4 regions of the Halomonas sp. 707B3 genome follow, and region 1 is predicted to be linked to each of the others. Evidence: predicted binding sites of a transcription regulator. Region 1 holds the regulator's gene; each other region holds the start of a gene.
The links. Region 1 encodes FliA, which starts transcription of late flagellar genes. Its sites were predicted from a motif close to CTAAAGTTNNNNNNNNNNCNGCCGATA; they were not measured.
Positions count from the first base shown of each region.

Region 2: the regulator FliA is predicted to act here: its motif matches at 1,684-1,710, upstream of BIS10_RS18850 (flagellin).
Region 3: the regulator FliA is predicted to act here: its motif matches at 1,553-1,579, upstream of BIS10_RS02975 (flagellar protein FlaG).
Region 4: the regulator FliA is predicted to act here: its motif matches at 1,249-1,275, upstream of BIS10_RS14735 (DUF4019 domain-containing protein).

Region 1 is NZ_JAMZBE010000029.1:3,092-7,978, forward strand. It holds gene flhA (flagellar biosynthesis protein FlhA) at 1-17, shown strand, start outside; gene flhF (flagellar biosynthesis protein FlhF) at 70-2,259, shown strand; gene BIS10_RS06025 (hypothetical protein) at 2,256-2,855, shown strand; gene BIS10_RS06030 (flagellar protein FlhE) at 3,066-3,377, shown strand; gene BIS10_RS06035 (RNA polymerase sigma factor FliA) at 3,404-4,105, shown strand; gene BIS10_RS06040 (motility protein A) at 4,145-4,887, shown strand, end outside.
Region 2 is NZ_JAMZBE010000001.1:11,142-16,028, forward strand. It holds gene BIS10_RS18850 (flagellin) at 46-1,611, opposite strand; gene BIS10_RS00065 (cell division protein ZipA C-terminal FtsZ-binding domain-containing protein) at 1,844-2,461, shown strand; gene fliD (flagellar filament capping protein FliD) at 2,624-4,015, opposite strand; gene fliD (flagellar filament capping protein FliD) at 4,228-4,887, opposite strand, start outside.
Region 3 is NZ_JAMZBE010000011.1:22,907-27,793, reverse strand. It holds gene BIS10_RS02980 (HD domain-containing phosphohydrolase) at 1-1,418, opposite strand, end outside; gene BIS10_RS02975 (flagellar protein FlaG) at 1,687-2,046, shown strand; gene fliE (flagellar hook-basal body complex protein FliE) at 2,152-2,478, opposite strand; gene fliF (flagellar basal-body MS-ring/collar protein FliF) at 2,736-4,505, shown strand; gene fliG (flagellar motor switch protein FliG) at 4,498-4,887, shown strand, end outside.
Region 4 is NZ_JAMZBE010000131.1:2,694-7,580, forward strand. It holds gene BIS10_RS14725 (DUF1456 family protein) at 1-349, shown strand, start outside; gene BIS10_RS14730 (class I SAM-dependent methyltransferase) at 346-1,101, opposite strand; gene BIS10_RS14735 (DUF4019 domain-containing protein) at 1,321-1,728, shown strand; gene BIS10_RS14740 (YqaA family protein) at 1,792-2,394, opposite strand; gene BIS10_RS14745 (DUF1206 domain-containing protein) at 2,402-3,211, opposite strand; gene BIS10_RS14750 (AraC family transcriptional regulator) at 3,424-4,257, shown strand; gene BIS10_RS14755 (LysE family translocator) at 4,243-4,836, opposite strand.

The DNA of each region.
Region 1 (4,887 bases):
TGGTGGGTGGCCGCTAATGGCCACACTTCGAACGGTAACAGCCTTTTACGTTTTGGCAACAGGTGAAACATGAGCGTTAGACGTTTTGTCGGAGCAAACAGCCGCGACGTAATGCGCCAAGTGCGCGAAGTGTTAGGTGATGATGCACTTATTGTCGCCAACCGTCGCACCGAAGGCGGCGTTGAAATTCTCGCCATGGCGGATGACGCCGTTGACCAGTTCGACCCGTCGCCGACGACGCCAGCGGAGGAGCCGAAGGCTAGCCCCGCGCCAGCGCCTGTCTTTTCACTGCCAAAGCAACCAGACCCCCTAGAGGCGATGAGTGAGCGTCTGCTTCGGGAAATGCAAGATATGCGCGAACTACTGGCCCGCCGCCAGCCGTTGCCAACGACTCAAAGCGGTGCAGACACCGCCTACGAGCACCTACGGCAGTTGATGGCCCGGGTTGGCTTCAGTGCAGAGCTGAGCGAAGAGGTGCTGGAAGCATTGCCAGATGAGTTGAGCGCGCTCGAGGCTACTAACGACGCGCCGCTTAACTGGCTGCGTGAGCAGTTAATGGCACGGCTTAACGTGCTGCAGCACGAAGAGAGCTTCTTTGATCAAACGGGCATCGTCGCATTGGTTGGCCCCACTGGAGTGGGTAAAACGACCACTACTGCGAAGCTTGCGGCACGCTTTGTGATGCGCCACGGCACTCGCCCAGTGGCGCTAGTGACCACCGATAGCTTCCGTATCGGCGCTCATGAGCAGCTGCGCATTTATGCACGGCTCTTGGATACGCCAATGTATGCCCTAGACGCTGAACAGCCGATTGATGAATTGGTTGGTCGGCTACAAGGCAAACAGTGGGTGATTATTGATACCGTGGGGATGAGCCAGCGGGATCAGCGGGTGATTGAACAGATCGCCCATTTACAGGGTGGAAAGTCCACCGTGCGTCTGGTGCTGTTGCTCAACGCCGCCAGTCAGCCGGAAACGCTAGAAGAAGTCGTATTGCGCTACCGCCAAGCGGCGAGAGCCGCAGGTGCCGAGTTAGACGACTGTATCATCACGAAGCAAGATGAAGCTGGGCGGCTTGCGCCGGTATTAGACATCGTCATGCGCCACGGTATGAGGGTGCTGTTTGGCTCCTATGGCCAGCAGGTGCCAGAAGATATGGCGGTCGCGACACCACCCGCGCTGATTGATCAAGCACTGTCGGCCAACGTTTCGAGTAGCGCGCGTGCTGAAACAGCCCCACTCAGCTTGCCACGCTGGTCGCGGGATGTGTTAGGGCAGGGGCGCAGGCTCTCCTCGGTGTTAACCCGCTTGCGTCAGCGTGTCGTCGATTTTCACCGCTTGGAAGCCGCCTGGGACATCGCAGCGCTGCCGGGGGTGATACAAGACCAGCGCCTAGATGAGCTGCTAGCCGGAGCCGCCGCCACTCGTGACGCGTTAGGGGTGGTTTGGTCGCCCCGCCGTAACGAGCGAGGTTGTGACTGGTCGATGCCAGATGTTGCTCTGAATGAGCAAGGTGCTTGGCTGGCGCTGACTCGCCTTCAGCACCGTCAGCCAGCGGGCTGGCAGCCACGTTTGGTGCGTTGTGCAGGAGATGTTGCGGTTCATCTTCTGCCTACCCTGCCAGACGCTGAGGCGCTGGCTTGGCTAAACGCTCAGCATCTGACGTGGGTCAGCATGGTGCCCGCGAGCCAGCGGGTACACTGCCAGGGCGAGCGCTATACTCTGCGCTCCCTGTTCCAAGAAAGCACCTTAACCCATAGCGTGGGCATCCGTTTCCGCGGGCAAAGCATGCAGCTTTCCAGCGCCTATGTTGAAGCGCAGGACGTATCAGGTAACCCCGTATTGGCGTGGGTCGGTGAGGTAAGCGACCCTGAAAGCACTAAGCGAATCGTGCGCCGCTACTGGCTAACGCCTGCACGTTTGGGCAGCGATGTGTTAACGCTTTTAATCACCCAACTGCAGAGTGACGGACTGGCATCGCTCACCAAGCGTGCTTGGCAGCAGCTTAAAGAGGCCGACGGTGGTGATGTCAGCAGCGAGCTGCGCCTGCTGATGGCCAGCGGCGCGGCTGCAGTAGCCGGCCATCTAGATATCGTTGACGATGAGGACGCTCAGGCCCTGCGAGCCGATTTGCTGCGCTTGTTAGGAACCCAGCGCAAGCGGCGTGATACGGCACTGCTTGATGCATTAGTACACGTTCTGATGGCGCGCGATGCCATTCGTCAGCTAGGTAGCGTCAGTCGTGAGGGCGTGGTATGAGTGGCCAGGATCAGGCGGCTGGCCTGCGCAAATGGGCCGATTTACAGCGCCAGCAGCGTGGTGCTGATGAAGTCGGCCATAACGTGGAAAGTGACGAGACAGTGCCTGCCGCTCCCGTTAACGAAGAGGAAGCCGCCGCGTATACCCAGGAGGCCATGGCACCTACGGTAGCTGCTGCTGCCGAGCCTGCCACCGTGGCGCCTCCAAGACCGAAAAAAACGCTAGTGGTAGTAGGCTTACCTCATGCTGGTGTAGCGCAGGTGGACAAAGTGCGAGGTCGGCTGGGGCAATGGTCGGCCCTGGGGCGGCAATGGGCAGGTGACCCACAGGATTGGGATATTCATATTGTCATGCCTAACAGCGCCTCGCTGACTGACTTAGCCGAGCGTTACTCACGCTGGGCGTTGTGGATCAACAGTGATGCTGACGCCTTTGCCACCATGTACCGAGTGTTGCGCCAATTACGCGAGCATGGTGGTCCGCAGCGTCTTCTAGCCCTTCATGAACCCCACCTGCCGCGCCAGGGGTTGCTGGATAATTTGGGCAATGCTTCCGCTCGTTATTTAGATATTGAGCTTCTGCTGCTGGCGCGCTAGCGGCGGGCCAGGGTGCATTTGTCGCTCAAGGGGAGAGTTATGCAGAGTTTGGCGAGTTGGGTAAGTAACGCTAAGCAGATGGCTATTGAGGCGTTGATAAAACCTGCAAAGTTGTTAACAGTAAGAAAAATGGGCTGTTTAGGGCTAGTAGCAGGGTTATGGTTTTTCGCGTTGAATACGCAGGCCGCAACCGGTAGTTGGAGCAGCCAAGTGCCTAGTGTGATGGTAGCAATGAGCGACCGTACCAGCAGCAGCCAGGCGATAACCCCGCCAGCGGGCGTCCCGCTGCGTAATGCTGCGCTGTCGCGAATTCAATGGCGCTTTGAGTCACCGCCGGGAACGCCTGTGAACGCTTGGCTATGTCATCCTGAACGCTGTGTTGCACTATCAGGCATGCGCGGTAGCACGACCGCTCTATCGGGAATGTTGGCGAGCGCACCGCTGTACTTTCGGTTTACGCTGCAGCCAGGGCAACGCCCTGTGCGAGTACAGGGGTTACAAGTGATCGTGAACTATCAGTAAAGGTTGTTAAGCCGCGAGGCACGAGGATGTATACAGCACAAGGCAGGATCAAACAGAGTGAGCTGTTAACTCAATACATGCCACTGGTGAGACGTCAGGCCTTAACGCTGCAGGTAAGGTTGCCCGCAAGTATTGAGCTGGATGATCTGATCCAGGCGGGTATGGTGGGCTTGTTAGAGGCATTAGGGCGCTTTGATGCTGCCCAGGGAGCAACATTTGCTACCTTTGCAAGCCAGCGCATCCGTGGCGCGATGATGGACGAGCTGCGCACTCGTGACTGGCTGCCCCGCAGCGTACGCCGCTCGGCACGGGCGGTAGATGATGCTGTGCGTCGTTTAGAGCAGCAGCTGGGGCGCCCCCCGGAAGAGGGGGAGATTGCCCGTGAACTGGAGATGCCGCTAAGTGATTACCAGCAACTGCTCAACGATACCAATAGCGGGCAATTATTGCCGTTCGAAGAGCTCATTGCGGATGGCAGCGAGCCTGCGGGGGACGACACTCACCGACAGCCGTTTGAACAATTATTGGATGAACAGCAGCGGCAAACGCTGATCGACGCCATTGAAGCACTGCCCGAGCGCGAGAAGCTGCTAATGGCGCTGTATTACCAAGAAGAGATGAATCTAAAAGAAGTGGGCGCTGTGCTCGGTGTCACCGAATCACGGGTTTCACAGCTTCACAGCCAGGCGGTGAGTCGGCTGCGTGCTCGCCTACATGAGACTAATTAACCCTCTCACTCACTAACCATAACCGGCGAGGAGCCGTTGATGAATCCATCTACGCTGATCGGTATATTTGCCAGCATGCTGCTGTTGGTAAGCGTTTTATTTTTTACCGCAGAGTCGCCCGAGAGCTTTATTAACTTACCGGGGCTTGCCATTGTGGTCACTGGCACGCTGGCGGCCACGTTTATCAGCTATCCGCTGAAAGAAGTGCTGCGTGTGGTGCGTCTGGTTGGTTTAGTTTTCCGCCGTGAAAACACCTATGTGCGAGATGACATCAATGAGTTGGTTTCCATGTCGCGCCTTTGGTTTAAGGGGGATGTTAGAGCGGTTGAGAAAGAACTGGAACATACCCGTAATCCGTTTTTGCGCACCGGTATCCAACTGGTCATTGCGAATACAAAAGAGGATGAAATCTTCGACATGCTGCGCTGGCGTATTGCGCGGCTGAAAGCCCGCGAGCATGCTGAAGCCCAAATTTTCCGCACCATGGCCACCTATGCACCGGCCTTTGGCATGATTGGTACTTTGGTAGGCTTGGTCAACATGCTCGAAGTGATGGATGCGGGTGACCTGGAAGTAATTGGGCCCCGGATGGCAGTGGCGCTGTTGACTACTTTCTATGGCATCCTGTTGGCCAATTTGGTGTTTAAACCGATTGCCGTGAAGCTAGAGCGGCGTACGGAAGAGCGTCTTATCACTATGAACATGGTGCTGGAAGGCATTTCGCTAATTACCAAGCGCCGTCTGCCATCGTTTATTGAAGAGACGCTTAACTCCTTCGTAGC
Region 2 (4,887 bases), on a different contig from region 1:
TTAAAGCATTGGGGCAAGATGCTGACCCAGTTATCACGCCAGCAATTAACCCAGCAGAGAAAGAACGTTCTGCGGCAGCTGGTTAGCCTGTGCCAGTACGGAAGTACCGGCCTGTTGAAGGATCTGTGCACGTGTCATCTCGGCAACTTCAACTGCATAATCAGCATCTTCAATACGTGACCGTGCCGCAGAAAGGTTAGTCTCATTGGTGCTCAGGTTAGTAATTGCAGACTCAAAGCGGTTCTGCACAGCACCCAGTTCAGAACGAAAGCTGTCAACCTGATTCAGTGCGGCGTCGAGCTTCTTCAGCGGGTCGTCAGTTAGTTGCTTACCTAGCTCGACTGTACCGTCAGTTTCGTTAACTGTGGCGCTATAGTAGACATCCTTACCATCTACACTGCCCTTGACTACATAACCTTCCTGATTACTTTCACTGTTATAAGCAAAGACCTCCACATTATCAGTATCGCCTACCTTCGCAGTATCCAAACCGCTTACATTAATTGTAACCGCGTCCTCTGGATTACTGACGATAGCCCCCGTTACTAAGGTCTCACCATCAAGGTCGCCGGCTGTAGAGCCAGCCACGGAACTGTCGTAGGTGACTTCACCTGTATCATAATCGATAGTTGCAGCATAATAGCTTTCACCATCTTTCACATAGAAATCATTTGCAGGCGTTGTACTATTTCCATTATCTACATATAGCTCTGGTTCAGGATTAGCACTATCATCAAGTGATGCAGGGTCATATGCAACCACCACATCATTGCCCTCGGCATCACTACCAACTACTACATCATCGCCGTCATTTATCTGAGTGAAGACACTAGCATCAGTCGCGTTCATGGCTGCTGCGGACGTTGAGCTAAATTCAAGTTCGCCCGTAGCATTATCATAAGTTACGGCATAACCTTCATTAGCGGTAGCGTCATATGCGAAAAGATTGCCGTTTTCATCTTTATAAAGATCGTAGTTTGTAGCTGCTGTACTACTATCAGTAAAGAAAGCATCTTTAGGATTAAGAGAGGAAGATTCTAACGTTTGTGTTGCCGTTGTCTCAAGATCACTAATACGGAAAGTACTGGTAGCATCAAAGCTTCCCAGCCCAAGCGCGCTGGCCGTAACTTCCTGCAGATTGACTGAAATAGTTTCACCGTCGTTGGCGCCTACCTGAATATCCAACCCCCGATCAGCTGCAAGTACCGCTGTGCCGTTAAAGTTGGTCTCGGCGGAAATACGGTCGATCTCACTAAGACGCTGTGTAATCTCGTCCTGAATTGACTGCAGGTCATCTGCAGAGTTGGTGCCATTTTGTGACTGAACAGTCAATTCACGAATACGCTGCAAGTTGTCATTAATTTGGTTCAAACCACCTTCAGCGGTTTGCGCCACAGAGATACCGTCGTTGGCATTACGCTGTGCTTGAGATAGGCCAGTGATTTGGCTGCTCATACGGTTAGCGATCGCCTGGCCAGCAGCGTCGTCTTTGGCGCTATTGATGCGCAGGCCAGAGCTCAAACGCTCCATAGAAGTTTGCAGAGAATTTTGCGATTCACGCAGGTTCTGCTGACCGATCATCGATGTAATGTTGGTATTGATCACTGACATGGTGATTCTCCTTGCTGGAACACTGGCCTAGAAGGCCCGCTTTTCGGCCACTGTGTGTGCCGTTGTCCTAATTAACGGCTCGAAAGAGAGAACCTTTAGGGTAAATAGTAAAAATTTATGTAATTTTTGGTGAACACTACCCCAACATGGCACTACACAGCTGGCCGAGGCGCTGCATTTTTATGCGTAGAGGGGTATTGTACGTTCATACGAATGCAGGAGAGGATGCATCATGATAACAACCTACCTACCATTGCTACTGGGCGGCATCGCTGTTGTGCTAGGGCTGATAAGCTTTGCGCTGTTTTATAAGGTGGTGATTGCACCACGCAAGGCCGAGCCTTCCTCTCAGCAGGCCCCCACTCCCTCACCTACTTCCTCAGCAGAGCAGGCGGATACCACCAGCTACCAACGCCAGCCTAAAACATCCAGCAAGCAAAGCAAAAAGCCGACCCAGCAGTGTTTGTTTGTGATGTTTGATACCCCCAGCCAAGCCATTAACCAAGCGCTGGGGGAAATGCTTGCCGCGAAAAATGCCTTTTACGAGGCGGAGCTAGGCGCCTTCCACCTTCCACCGGGGCCGCAGGGTTACCCGATTATGCTGGCTAGCGCTACCTCGCCGGGTAAGCTGCCGCCGCTACATAAAGAGCATAAAGAGGGGGAGCATACGCCGGTGCAGGGGGTGTCGATCTTGATCCGCTTTTTGAACACGCGGAAGGTGTCGCGCAACCCGGAGGATTTAATTACCTTTACCCATGAGGTGGCGGCGCTGGGTGGCAAAATTTTGGATGCTAAGCGTAAGCCCATCACGGAAGAGAGTTTGGCGGCCATGTACCGAGAGGGAGAGTAGCTGGAAGGGGTTAGGTTGCTTTGTCGTTGTGCCCTGCAATCGCGTGGGGCATATTAAGAATGGTGCTAAAACCCGTCGCCCGCTGAAGCGGCCTCTTTCTGAGCGGTTCACTTTATCGCCCGTTGAGGCCGCTTTTGGCGTTATTGGCTACCGTGACGTTGGCTACTTTTTACGGCCTAGCTGAGCATCTAGCGCATCAAACTGCTGGGTTAAGTAGGAACTCATGCTGTTCATCTGGGCAATCATGCTATCTAGCTGGCCGAACTGGGTGCGGTAGCGGGAGATGGTGCCTTCAATGGTTTTTTCCATGCGCTCATAGCGCTCATCCAGGCTTTTTACACGGCTTTCGGCACCGCTAATCGCTAGCTTTACTACACCGTTATCGCCAAGCATTCGCTCTACGGTGCTGTCGAGCTGGGCTGCCAGGCCATTGCCTGCTTCGCCACCGACGAAAAAGTCGCTGAGTGCTTGGGGGTTATTGGCGACTAGGTCGCTGATTTTGTCTTCATCCATTTCCAGCGTGCCATCTCGTTGCAGGGTAATGCCTAGCTGGTTAAGCGTGGAAAGTTCACCACCGGCTACGCCGCCAGTCAGTACGCTCCGCAGGCGGCTTTCAATGGTGCGCACGGTGCTGTCGCCTACCAGATCACCGGCGGTTTCGCTGTCGCCATTAAAACTGGTGAGTTTGCCAATGGTGCCTTTCAGGTCGTTAAACGCTTTTACAAAGCCGCTAATGGCTTCGCGCTGCTTGAGCGTATCGCGCTCTACGTTCACCGTGCTGGAGGCGGTTTCACCATCGGCAATGCTGAGTTCCGCTAGGTTGAGGGTAACGCCCTGAATGGCCCCTTCGATCTGGTTGTTGGCGCTGCTAATGGCAATGCCGTTTACCGTTAACGCGGCGTTTTCACCGGTTTGCTTGGTGGCGGCATCTTCTGCAAAGGGGCCTGCTACCGTGGCTCCAGCTGCATCTACGAAGCCAAAGCTGGCAATAGAGGCATCCGCGCCGGTCGTTTTAGAGCTAAGCGCCAGCCGGTAGCCTGTGCCATCGTTAATAATGGTGGCGTTTACCCCAGCCTCTTTGTTGGCGTTAATGGCATCGCGGATGTCGGTTAGGCTGCTGTCTGCCGCAATATCAATGCTGACCGTATCGCTATTGCCAAAGGTGAGCTGAATGGCGGTGGCGCTCTGCAAATCTAGCGCGGTATCGCTCTCGGTGACTCTGCTAGATGCTAGGGAGCCTGTGGTGGCGAGTTTTGTTACTTCAACGCGGTAGCTGCCCGGCAGTGCATCAGCCGTGGCCGTGGCTTTAATCGCATCGCCCTGCACGTTAGCCGAGAGGCTTTGGTAAAGCGCTGGGTCGTTAACTTTCGCCACGGCGTCTTGGAATGCGTTTAGCGATGTTTGCAGCTGGCCATAGGCAGAGATCTTGGCTTGCTGCTGCTCTTTTTGGCGGGTAATAGGCGCGAGCTTGCCACGCTCCGCTTCCTGAAGCTGGTCTAATAGGCCAGTGAGGTCTAAGCCAGAGCCAACGCCTAGGGAAGTTATTGTCGCCATGCCGATGTTCCTCGATGCAAAAGGCTAAACCAACAGTCATCTAAAACACTTAGCCAGGTACGGCGTGTTTATTGAAATTTAATAGCATTTTTATCGATGGAACAACGCCTAAATTTAGCGCTTTTTCGTGCTTTAGGTAGTACCCACTTATTACCCTAATAAAAACGCCTGCTTATCGCAGGCGCTTTGGAGATAGCTAAACAAAATTGGTATTATTCTCGGCCTAGCTGTGCGTCTAACGCATCAAACTGTTGGGTGAGGTAGGCGCTGGTTTGGTTCATTTGGGAGATCATGCCGTCCAACTGACCAAACTGGGTGCGGTAGCGGGATATGGTTTGCTCGATGGATTGTTCCATGCGGGTATAACGTTCGCCGAGCGATTCAATACGGTTTTCAGCCCCCGACTTCGCCCCAGCCACTGCGCCGTTCGTGCCTAACAGCTGCTCAACGGTTTGGTTTAGCTGGCCCGCCATACCCTCATCTTCTGCGCTGCCTGCAAAAAACGCCGAGAGCGCATCTTGGTTATTGGCAATGGCGTCGTCTAGCTTGCCGCTATCGATCTCCAGCGTGCCATCGCGTTGTAGTGAAATGCCGATATCAGTCAGCATGGAGAACTGGCCTTCAATGCCGCTGCCAAGCACGCTGCGCAGGCGGGATTCTACTGTGCGCACGGCGCTATCGCCCAACAAGTCACCGGCGGCACCGGTTTCAGCATTAAAGCTGGTGAGTTCACCAATGGTGCCTTTTAGGTCGTTGTAGGCATCCACAAAGCCCGTGACCGCTTCGCGCACTGCTAGGGTGTTTTGCTCTACTGAAACGGTGCTATCCCCTTCTGCTTGAAGGTTCAGCGTGACGCCTTGAATGGCGCCCTC
Region 3 (4,887 bases), on a different contig from region 1:
TAAATTTGCTGCGCCGTGCGGGCCGGGCGATCTGGGCGATCTCGCCGCATCGCCTCAACAACGTCAACCACTGCACTGGCTTTCGCCAACTCGTTAATATCATCCCCGGTGATTCCTGCCGGATAGCCACTACCATCAAGCCGCTCGTTGATCCCCCCAATGACCGCTTGCGCCACCGTAGCAGACAGCCATTGGCAGGTATGTAGCCGAGCCATCAAGAGGGAAACATGCTCACTTAATGCCTGCCGATGTGTCGCTTCAAAATTTGGCGCTTTGAACACGACCTGAGGAATAAGCGCCTTACCCAAATCATGCACCAGCCCGCTGGCAACGATCGCCTTGCGCACATCCCGCGGCATATTGGCTCCTACTAAATCCAGCAAATGGACTGCAACAGCAATCCCGTGCCTTACCAGCAGCGGCTCTAAAGACAAACAGCGGGAGGCAAACAGCAGTCCCTCTCGATCTTCTTCATGCAGCATCAGTAAGCGGTCCGCATTACGAGAGAGCTGCCTTGAATCAATATCACTGCCTTGCTGAAGCATGAGCAACTGTGCATCAAGATAAGCAGCTACCTTAACCAAACGCCTTGCCATCGGTGTGGCATAGCGGCGTATATCGCGCCGTCCTATGTGCTCAGTATCTGGAGTGCGTTTGCCTGGCTGCTCAAACAGAGGCGATGGCTGCCGCTCCTCCTGCGCCTCCTTTTTATAACGCGCAGCTTCACGCTCAATCTCGCAGACAAAGTACCAAATCTGCCGTTCCTGCTCGGAAGTGCACCCTGCAAAGCGAAAGCCAACGCGTAGCATGTGCCGCTCGGGATCAGTTTTCTGATGGCGGGCAACGCCATTCACTTCAAAGTAAGTGCCGTTTGGAAAGGTAAACGCAAGTTTGAGCGAGTATTGCGTTTCAGCCAAAACACCGCTTGCTGTTAATGGCAACTCAAGCTGGCACCCATCCTGGGAGAGGTCACGGAGCTCCCCCTGGGCACTCTCACCACTCTCACCAACAACCAGTGCAGACACCACCATTCCCATGCGCAATTCAGCACGATATGACTCGCGTCGTTGCAGCACTTCGACCGAACTTGGGTAATTACTACAACAAAGAAAACGACCACCAGAACGACGGGTCTCCGTCAAAGATAACAGCGGTGTCCGCACCACTTTTCCCTGTGACTGACCCCGCAAAAAAAATTGCTCTCCCTGCTGTAAACGACTTAGCAGGTAGTCAACCGATGACAGATCCATTACCAGCGTTTCGCCCGCGTGCTGCTCCATCAAGACCACTGGCTCTGGACGCGCATCAGGAGTGGCCAAGCAGAGAGTCACCCCACCGCTCTCTATCATAGTATTCAGAAGAGAGCTGATTACCGATGGGCTAGTGACGCTCTCGTACTCATCTTGTTGGACTGCCATGCGTGCCTCGCTTTCCCCAGACGCGTTATACGTTAACGCTCATCACAAAGCAGCAGAGCATAACAGAAGCCTTTATCGAGCCGCATGTCCGCCATAGGACTCATAACACTTTTCTTTTCATCTATAGTAAAAGGATAAAGTTTGTGACAAACGCGCCGATAGATTGAAAAAGAGGCTCATCACCAGACGGTAAACGGCCTCAATGCCTTTACTCGGTTACGTTGCCTAGCCCCCCCCGGCGGGCTTATTTAATAGAGGAACGTTGTACATGAGCCCACTATCCATTGACTCAGCCACACCAGCAATAACGGCCGCTTTATCGCAGGAACGCTCTACGCGCCCCGCTATCGATCCCCTACCTCCAGTCACCCCAAGCGGCGATGAAGCAGCAGCAGATGGCAATAAGGCCACAAAAGAAGCGCTTGTTGAACCGATACAGCGCATTAACGATGTCATGCGTCCCCGTGGGTTGGAATTTGATATTAGCGAACAATCGGCTCGCATCATTACAAGGGTCATTGATCGAGAAACGGGTGACGTCATACGTCAAATACCAGCAGAAGAAGTGCTGCTACTGGCCGAGCGGCTAGAAGAACTGCAAGGAAAACTGATCTCTCTTAAAGCATAGAAACCAAGCGAACGCTGCGGGCGCCTTGAAAAGCGATAACGTACCAGCCTAAGCGTTCGCCTTCCCACTACCCACCCAGCTAGCCGCATAACTACTTTACGCCCCCTATACCTGCATATTCATCACATCACGATAGGCAGTTACTAGGCGGTTGCGCACCTGCATGCCCATTTGAAAGGCCACACTGGCTTTTTGCATATCTACCATCACATCGTTTAACTCAATGTTTGGCTCGCCTGCCTGAAACGCCATCGCCTTGGTATTAGCCGCTTGCTGCAACCGATTAATTCGCTGTATAGAGGACTGCAGCTCACTTCCAAAGCCACCTTGACCAACAGCGGTTGCCACATGCTCCCCTTTAATAGGCTGAGCCGCTTGTGCCGCTAGCCCCTGCATCTGTTGCAGCGCAGACTGTATAGAAGGTGAACTCATACGCAGGCCTCATTTTTGCGGAAAATCAATTAGTACAAAAAGCCTACCATTGGTAGGAGAAGCGTCATACGTACAAATGAGTATAAAAAGCCAAGCTTTTCGTTCATTTATGGTCGACACACCCCCGGATAATGGCGTTCATCACAATTCCGCTTCATCTTTTTAGCGGATAACCGCGATTGACGGATATAGCCTATGCCTTCTTTGGTGATGCGCCTGGGCCGACACCCGTTTTGCCTGCCCTTCTGGAGGGACGCATGAGCGAAACTGGTGCTACGGCAGGCCGTCAAAACAGCACGACACCAAACGCCTCTCGCAGTGGAGCGGCGGAAAACGAATCCAGCAGCCCCTCTGCCTTGGCGCGCACCATGAAACAGCTGCGCAGCAATCCATTAGTGGTTGTATTGATTGCGGCAGCGGCCTCTATCGCCGTTGTGGCTGCTTTATTTATGTGGGCTAGCAGCCCCGAGTACCGTGTGCTTTACAGCAACCTGAGCGAAGCGGATGGTGGACGAATTATTTCGGAGCTTGATAGCCGCGGCGTACCCTATCAGTTTAGCCAGGGGGGCCAGGCACTGCTGGTGCCCGGCGAGCAGGTGCATACCCTCAGGCTCCAGTTAGCTGAGCAAGGCTTGCCCCGCGGCGGCAATCTTGGCCTAGAGCTTATGGAAACCCAAGCTTTTGGGATTAGCCAATTTGCTGAGCAGGTGAACTTTCAGCGTGGCCTGGAAGGCGAGCTTTCACGCTCTATCGAATCACTAGGCCCCGTCGAAAGTGTGCGCGTGCATCTATCGATGGCAAAGCCGTCCGTCTTTATCCGTGACCGCGAACCTGCCAAAGCCTCTGTGGTGTTGAATCTCTTGCCAGGTCGCGTCCTTGGCGAGGGGCAAGTTAGCGCCATTGTGCACATGGTATCCAGCAGTGTGCCTGAGCTTGCTACTGAAGATGTGACGGTGGTCGATCAGAACGGCCGCCTACTCACTGCCAATAGCGCCCAGGGTAACGACCTGGATGGTACGCAGTTAGCGTACATCAGCGAAGTGGAGCGCTCCTATCAGCAGCGTATTGAGAACATTCTTTCGCCCATTGTTGGCAGCAACAATGTTCGCGCCCAGGTAGCGGCACAGATCGATTTTTCACGCCGAGAGCAAACCTCCGAGCGTTACAGCCCAAACCAAGCGCCTAACGAATCAGCAGTCCGCAGCCGTCAGCTTAGCCTCTCTTACGATGGCGAAGATCCATTGGCCACCGGCATTCCTGGGGCGTTAAGCAATACTCCTCCTGGGGTAGCCCCCTCCCCCATTAACCAGCCAGACCCCGAAGAGGGTGATGTTGCGGACGATGCAGGTACCGAACCAGGCGCTTTGCGCAACTTGCGCCAAGAAGATGTCGTTAATTACGAAGTAGATCGTAGTATTGAGCATATTCAGCACCGCCTTGGCCAGATACAACGCCTCTCAGCGGCTGTTGTTGTTAACTTTCGCGACGTCACTAATGAAGAAGGTGAGGTTGAACAAGTCGCGCTCAGCGATGAAGAGATCGCCCAAATTGAGCGTTTGGTACAACAAGCAATGGGGTTTTCGGATCTGCGCGGCGATCAAGTGGAAGTGGTTAACACACCCTTCGCTGGCGATGATGATACCCGCGTCGAACCGGTCTGGTGGCAACATCCGGACAACCTAGCGATAGCTGCCAATTTAGGGCGCTACTTACTAGTTGCGCTAGCCGCATTGCTACTCTACCTGCTGATTTTGCGCCCATTAATCAAGCGCTACACCCAGCCGCCCGTGATGGCCGCTGCAGCGCCTGGAAGCACGTTGAGCACCAGTGTTGGTAGCGACGAAGATGACCAGGAAAGCGAGGGCGAAGGCGCGTCCGATGATGAGGACACCTATAGCAACAAGCCCAAGCGCCGTCGCAAAACGTCGCTTTACGAACACAATCTTAACGACCTGCGAGAAATGGCCCAAGAAGACCCCCGTATGGTCGCGATGATTATTCGCAGCTGGATGAACGCTAATGACTAGCATTGCTGAAATGGGCGGCGCACGTAAAAGCGCCATTCTTCTGCTGGCCCTGGACGAAGACAGCGCCGCTGAGATTTTTAAGTTCCTTAGCGCCAGCGAAGTGCAAGAGATCAGTATGGAAATGGCACGGCTTCATCAAGTTTCCCATGATGATATGAAAGCCGTGCTAGAAGCCTTCCATCAAGAAACTGAAGAGTTCGTGGCGCTTAACCTCAACTCTAGCGAGCATATTCGTTCGGTACTGACTAAGGCACTGGGCAGTGAACGAGCTACTAGCCTAATTGAGGATATTCTCGAAACCACGGGCGAGAATTCAGGTATTGATGCACTCAACCTGATGGAAGCCTCCATGGTGTCGGAGCTGATTCGCGACGAGCATCCG
Region 4 (4,887 bases), on a different contig from region 1:
GAAAAAAGACGAAGACGATGCCTTCGTCACGATGAAGAACCGCGAGCTGGCCGCGTTCTTGAACGGTTTCATCAGCTTTAAGCGCGGCAAGCGTGAAGGCCCGCAGCCTGCGCCAGAATCGCAGCTGAACAACAACATGGTGTTCCAGAAGCTGCGCATTGCGCTGAACATGAAGGCCGATGATGTGCTGGAAGTGTTTGAGCAGGTGGGACTGCCGCTAAGCCACCATGAGCTCAGCGCGTTTTTCCGCAAGCCGAGCCATAAGAACTACCGTGAGTGTAAAGACCAAATGCTGCGCAATTTCCTGATGGGCATTCAGCTCCAGCTGCGCCCGAACGATAAAGGCTAAGCGAGGCCCTCGCGCTTCACACACACGAAGATCGCATTACCTGAGACGTTATCCCAGGGCGTGATGGTCTGGTAATCATGCTCGAACACGTGCACCTCGAAGGTAGGCTCCAGCAGGGCGATAAGTTCGCTAAAGCTGACCGCCACCATGGGGTGCTCGTCGTTCCACACCTGCGTTGCGCCTGCCTCTGTTTTCTCAATGCTCAGCCGTAACGACTGCCGTGCCCCTTGCCCGCTGTAGTGCCACCCCGAGCGGAAGGTGAACGCGGCGTCTGCCTGTTTAGCCGTGTGCCTAACGAACAGCTCGTTATCGATCCGCTGTTTATCCACTACGTTGAAGTAGAACACGCCGCCCTCGTTTAAGGCGCGGTGGGCGCTGGCGATGCAGGCGCTAAGCTTTTCCAGGCCATCGTTATAGTGGATGGAGTAAAGAAAGCAGGTGATGAGATCCAGCGGTTCGCTGGCTTCAAAGCTGCACATATCTTGCAGTGAGAAGTGTGCCTCTGGGCAGCGCTGGGCGGCGATATCCAGCATCGGCTGGTTGATGTCCAATCCGCTGCTGGTGAAGCCAGCATCAAGAAAGTGGCGCACGTGGGGGCCGGTGCCGCAGGCTAAATCCAGGTGCTGCTTGCCTCCGTTACCAAACATCTGATGCAGGCGATGGATGGCATTACTTTGGGCGTGGTAGTCGATGTCGACGCACATCAAATCGTAATAGCCAGAAAGGTCGGTGTAGAGTGCGTTGACGGACATAGTGGCCTAATGGTGAGGGCTGAAATAAATTGGGTGGCGCATAGTAAACGAGCGGTTGTGGTTTGAGAAGTTGCTTTATGGCGAGGCGGCTCACCTAGCGATTTTGCATTCTTTAACATTGCTAGGACGACTTTATGGTTATTGTTCCTAAAGAAATAGCGTGGTTATCCGATAACTACTTAAGTCGCACAAGATCCTTTTCCGCAATAAGAGACCGTTATGCCCAAGTTACTTGCCCTGTTTCTCTTTGCCATACTGTTTGCACTCTCTTCCCAGGTTCACGCAGCTTCCGAGTCCGCTGAGGAAGCAGCGCTGGCGTGGCTGGAAGCGATTGACCAGGGAAAGTATGAGCAGGCGTGGGAGGCCGCTTCCCCGCTGCTGAAAACGCCACTCTCCCCGAGCATGTTGCAGCGCGTTGTGGCGCTGGCCCGTGGCGAAGTGGGCAGTGTAGAGTCTCGGCGGCGTATCCGTATGTCGCAATACACCTCTATGCCGGGCGCTCCCCGTAACGATTACAAAGAGTTCGCTTTCCAAACCCGTTTCTCGGATAACCAGCGAGTGGTTGAGGTAGTAACACCGCATTTGGAAGAGGGCATCTGGCGGGTCAGTGGGTACTATGTTCAATAGCGCTGTTCAATAGCGCTGTTCAATAGCCGCCAGAAGCATGGGCGGCTACCCAGGCTTTCTCTTTTATACTATCAGCCCCGCCAACCCCTGCATCCCCAGCACCAATAGCAGCACTGCACTGCCTAGTGCCAGGCTGGTTTTCAGCGCGTGGCGTTTCCACATGTTTACTACCCGGTATCCAAAGCGGTAGACCAACCAAGCTAAACCGTAGTAACGCAGCCCACGGGCAATAAGCGCAGCAAGCACAAACAACGTAATCGGGTAGCCGGAAAGCCCGGCGGTAATCATCGCGACCTGAAACGGAATCGGCAAAATGCCAATGGCGAGAATGGCGGCAAAGCCGTACTGGTCAAAGAAGCCTTGAAACGCCTGATAGCTCTGCTCCATCCCCATAAATTCGATAAACCACGTGCCGAGGGATTGGTAGAGCACCATGCCCACGCCGTAGCCCACTATCGAAGCCACTAAACAGCCCAGCGTGGTAACGGCGGCAATAGCCCAGATGCGCTGCCGGTTCACTGCCATTAGCGGGATTAATACCAGTTCAATGGGAATCGGCAGAATAATGGTTTCTAAAAAGGAGAGGGTGGCGAGCAGCCACAACATATTTTTCGAGCCGTTAATACGCTCAAACCACTGCTTCGTACGCGTTGACGTAAAGGCCATAGGATCGCTATAGGGAGGGGTTAATACGGCGGTAAACAGCGGTTAATAAGCTATACACGCCAAACGCAAATAGCCCAACAGCCACAAACGCGAGCAGCCACTGGCCGAAGGCTTGGCCTCTTAACGTGCTGAACACTTCGGCCGTGCCGCCCGCTTGGTTAGGGTTGAACTGGTAAGCCGCTAGGATAAAGAAACTGCCAACCATGACAAATACCAAGCCACGCACCGCTAACCCAAAGCGGCATACTGGGTAAGCCCAGCGCTGCACTTTGGCAGGCATTGAGAAGTGGCGGTCGAATTTTGCTTTCCAGCCTTTAATGGCATGGGCGATGCCCGCGCCAATCAGCGCAACGCCGACTGCCGCCACCAGCCAGCGCCCGAAGGGCTGCTGCATCAGCCAACTGGCCGCACTTTCAGAACCATCTCCAGAGCCGCTAGAGCCGCCGATATGAACAACAAGCTTGGCAGCAAAAAAGGCCAAGAACGTATGCGTAACGGCGCTAACCAGCAAGCCCCCGCGAATCGCCAGCCCTTTAGTGCCGCTGCCGTGGTGATCAGTATCCTGAAGGGCTTGCAGCGTGCGCCATACGGCATAGCCCACTAACCCCAATGCAATAATGCCCAGCAGCACTTTGCCGAAGGGGGCGGTTAGTACGCTTTCAAGCGCGCCGCGGCTGCCTTCGGTTTGGCCGCCTTGGCCAAGCGCCGCCAGTGCCGCTAATCCACCCACCAGCAGATATACCACGCCTCGCGATGCGTAGCCTAAGCGGGCGAGCAGTTTTACCGCATCCCGTTGGTTCGGGGGGTTACTGTCCATGATGTCCTCCTGACGTAAATGGCAATGGCGATCCTTCCAGCGGCCCATACTGTGGGTGTGAAGGGCTATTGTCCAGCGTAGACTATCCGGTGCGCTAGTTTGTGTGTTTGCCATGCGTTGGGCTGAAAAGCAGCTAAAATGGCGTTCAGCTTGGGGTGGTATTTCCACTGGAAGGCAGAGTAATGCGGTATCGCGGGAGTGGATTAGCAAAGATGAATAATAAAGCGCACCCTGTTTTTTGGCGTGATGAGCGAATGCCTCATGTGGAGCTGCGCAAGATAAGCGATGCGCGGCAAGTCTGTTATGCGCCCCATAGCCATTCACACTGGTCGGTAGGAGCGGTGACATCCGGCGCCAGCACCTTTATGTATCGAGATACGTCTTATCAGATTAGCGCCGGTGACTTAGTGATGATGAACCCTCACTGGGTGCATGCCTGTAACCCCATTGCTAACCAGCCGTGGGCGTATCTGATGCTCTATGTAAATACACGCTGGTTGAGTGAGCTGCGTTATGAGCTTGGCTTGTTACCCTCGGCTGAGTGGCAGGACATTGCTACGGCGGTGATCCATCAGCCGTCTCTCCATGCCCAATATTGTGACATGGCAGACTGCTTGTTTGATAAGCAAGCAGCGATTACCCATAAGCAGCAGGTGCTAGAGGCCTATTTAACGACACTGATGACCCAGTTGGCGGAAGAAGCACCGATAGCGCCAACGCCAACGCCCTATGTTTTAGCGCACGTGGCGCGCCATTTACGTGAGCACTGTGCCAGCGATATTTCACTGGACGATTTATCCCAACAAACGGGATACAGCGCAGGGCATTTGATTCGTGCGTTTAAGCAGCACTATGGCTTAACGCCCCATGCCTATCTGATTAATCAGCGTATTCAGCTAGGGCAAGCGGCGCTAAGACAAGGCCAACCTATTGTAGAAGTGGCTTTAACAGCAGGTTTTAATGATCAGCCTCATTTTCAGCGCACTTTCAAGCGGCTGGTGGCCGCCACTCCGAATCAGTACCGAACCCCGTTACTCAAAAAGTAAAAATAGAGCACTTCCCGCCAAGCCTACCGCTAGGCAGCGATTGATCGTCAGGAGGACGGCGGGGCGGTGCATGTAGCGTTTGAGAAACGCCCCTGCGTAGACCCAGCTTGCCAGCGAGAGCCAGCAAATAGGCAGATAAAGAGCCGCAAACAGACCGATGAGATAAGGATCGTTGCCGTTGGTGTACGCGGCAATGCCCGCCGCCGAGGCCAGCCACGCTTTTGGGTTTAGCCACTGCATCGCAGCCCCTGTAAAAAAGCCAGGGGCTTTATGTGGGTTATATTCCCCCAGGCGGCCATCGTGTTGTATCAGGCGAACGCTGAGATAGAGTAAGAACACGATGCCGGCCCACTTCAGTGCCTCCTCCAGCCATGGCATCACATGGAGCAGCGAGTAGAGGCCCGCGCCAATGCCGAGAAACAGTAAGATAAAGCCTAAGGTTGCCCCTGTAACAAACGTGAGCCCTTTGTGCACGGGGTAGTGCGTGCCGCTGCTCAGACAAACGATATTCACCGGCCCAGGTGAAATAGACGCAGCAAGGGCAAAGGCAGACATAGGTAACAGTAACGATGTGCTCATGATGATCCTCCTGAAGGGAGTGCGCAGTGTGTGATGAGTCACATTCGGCGT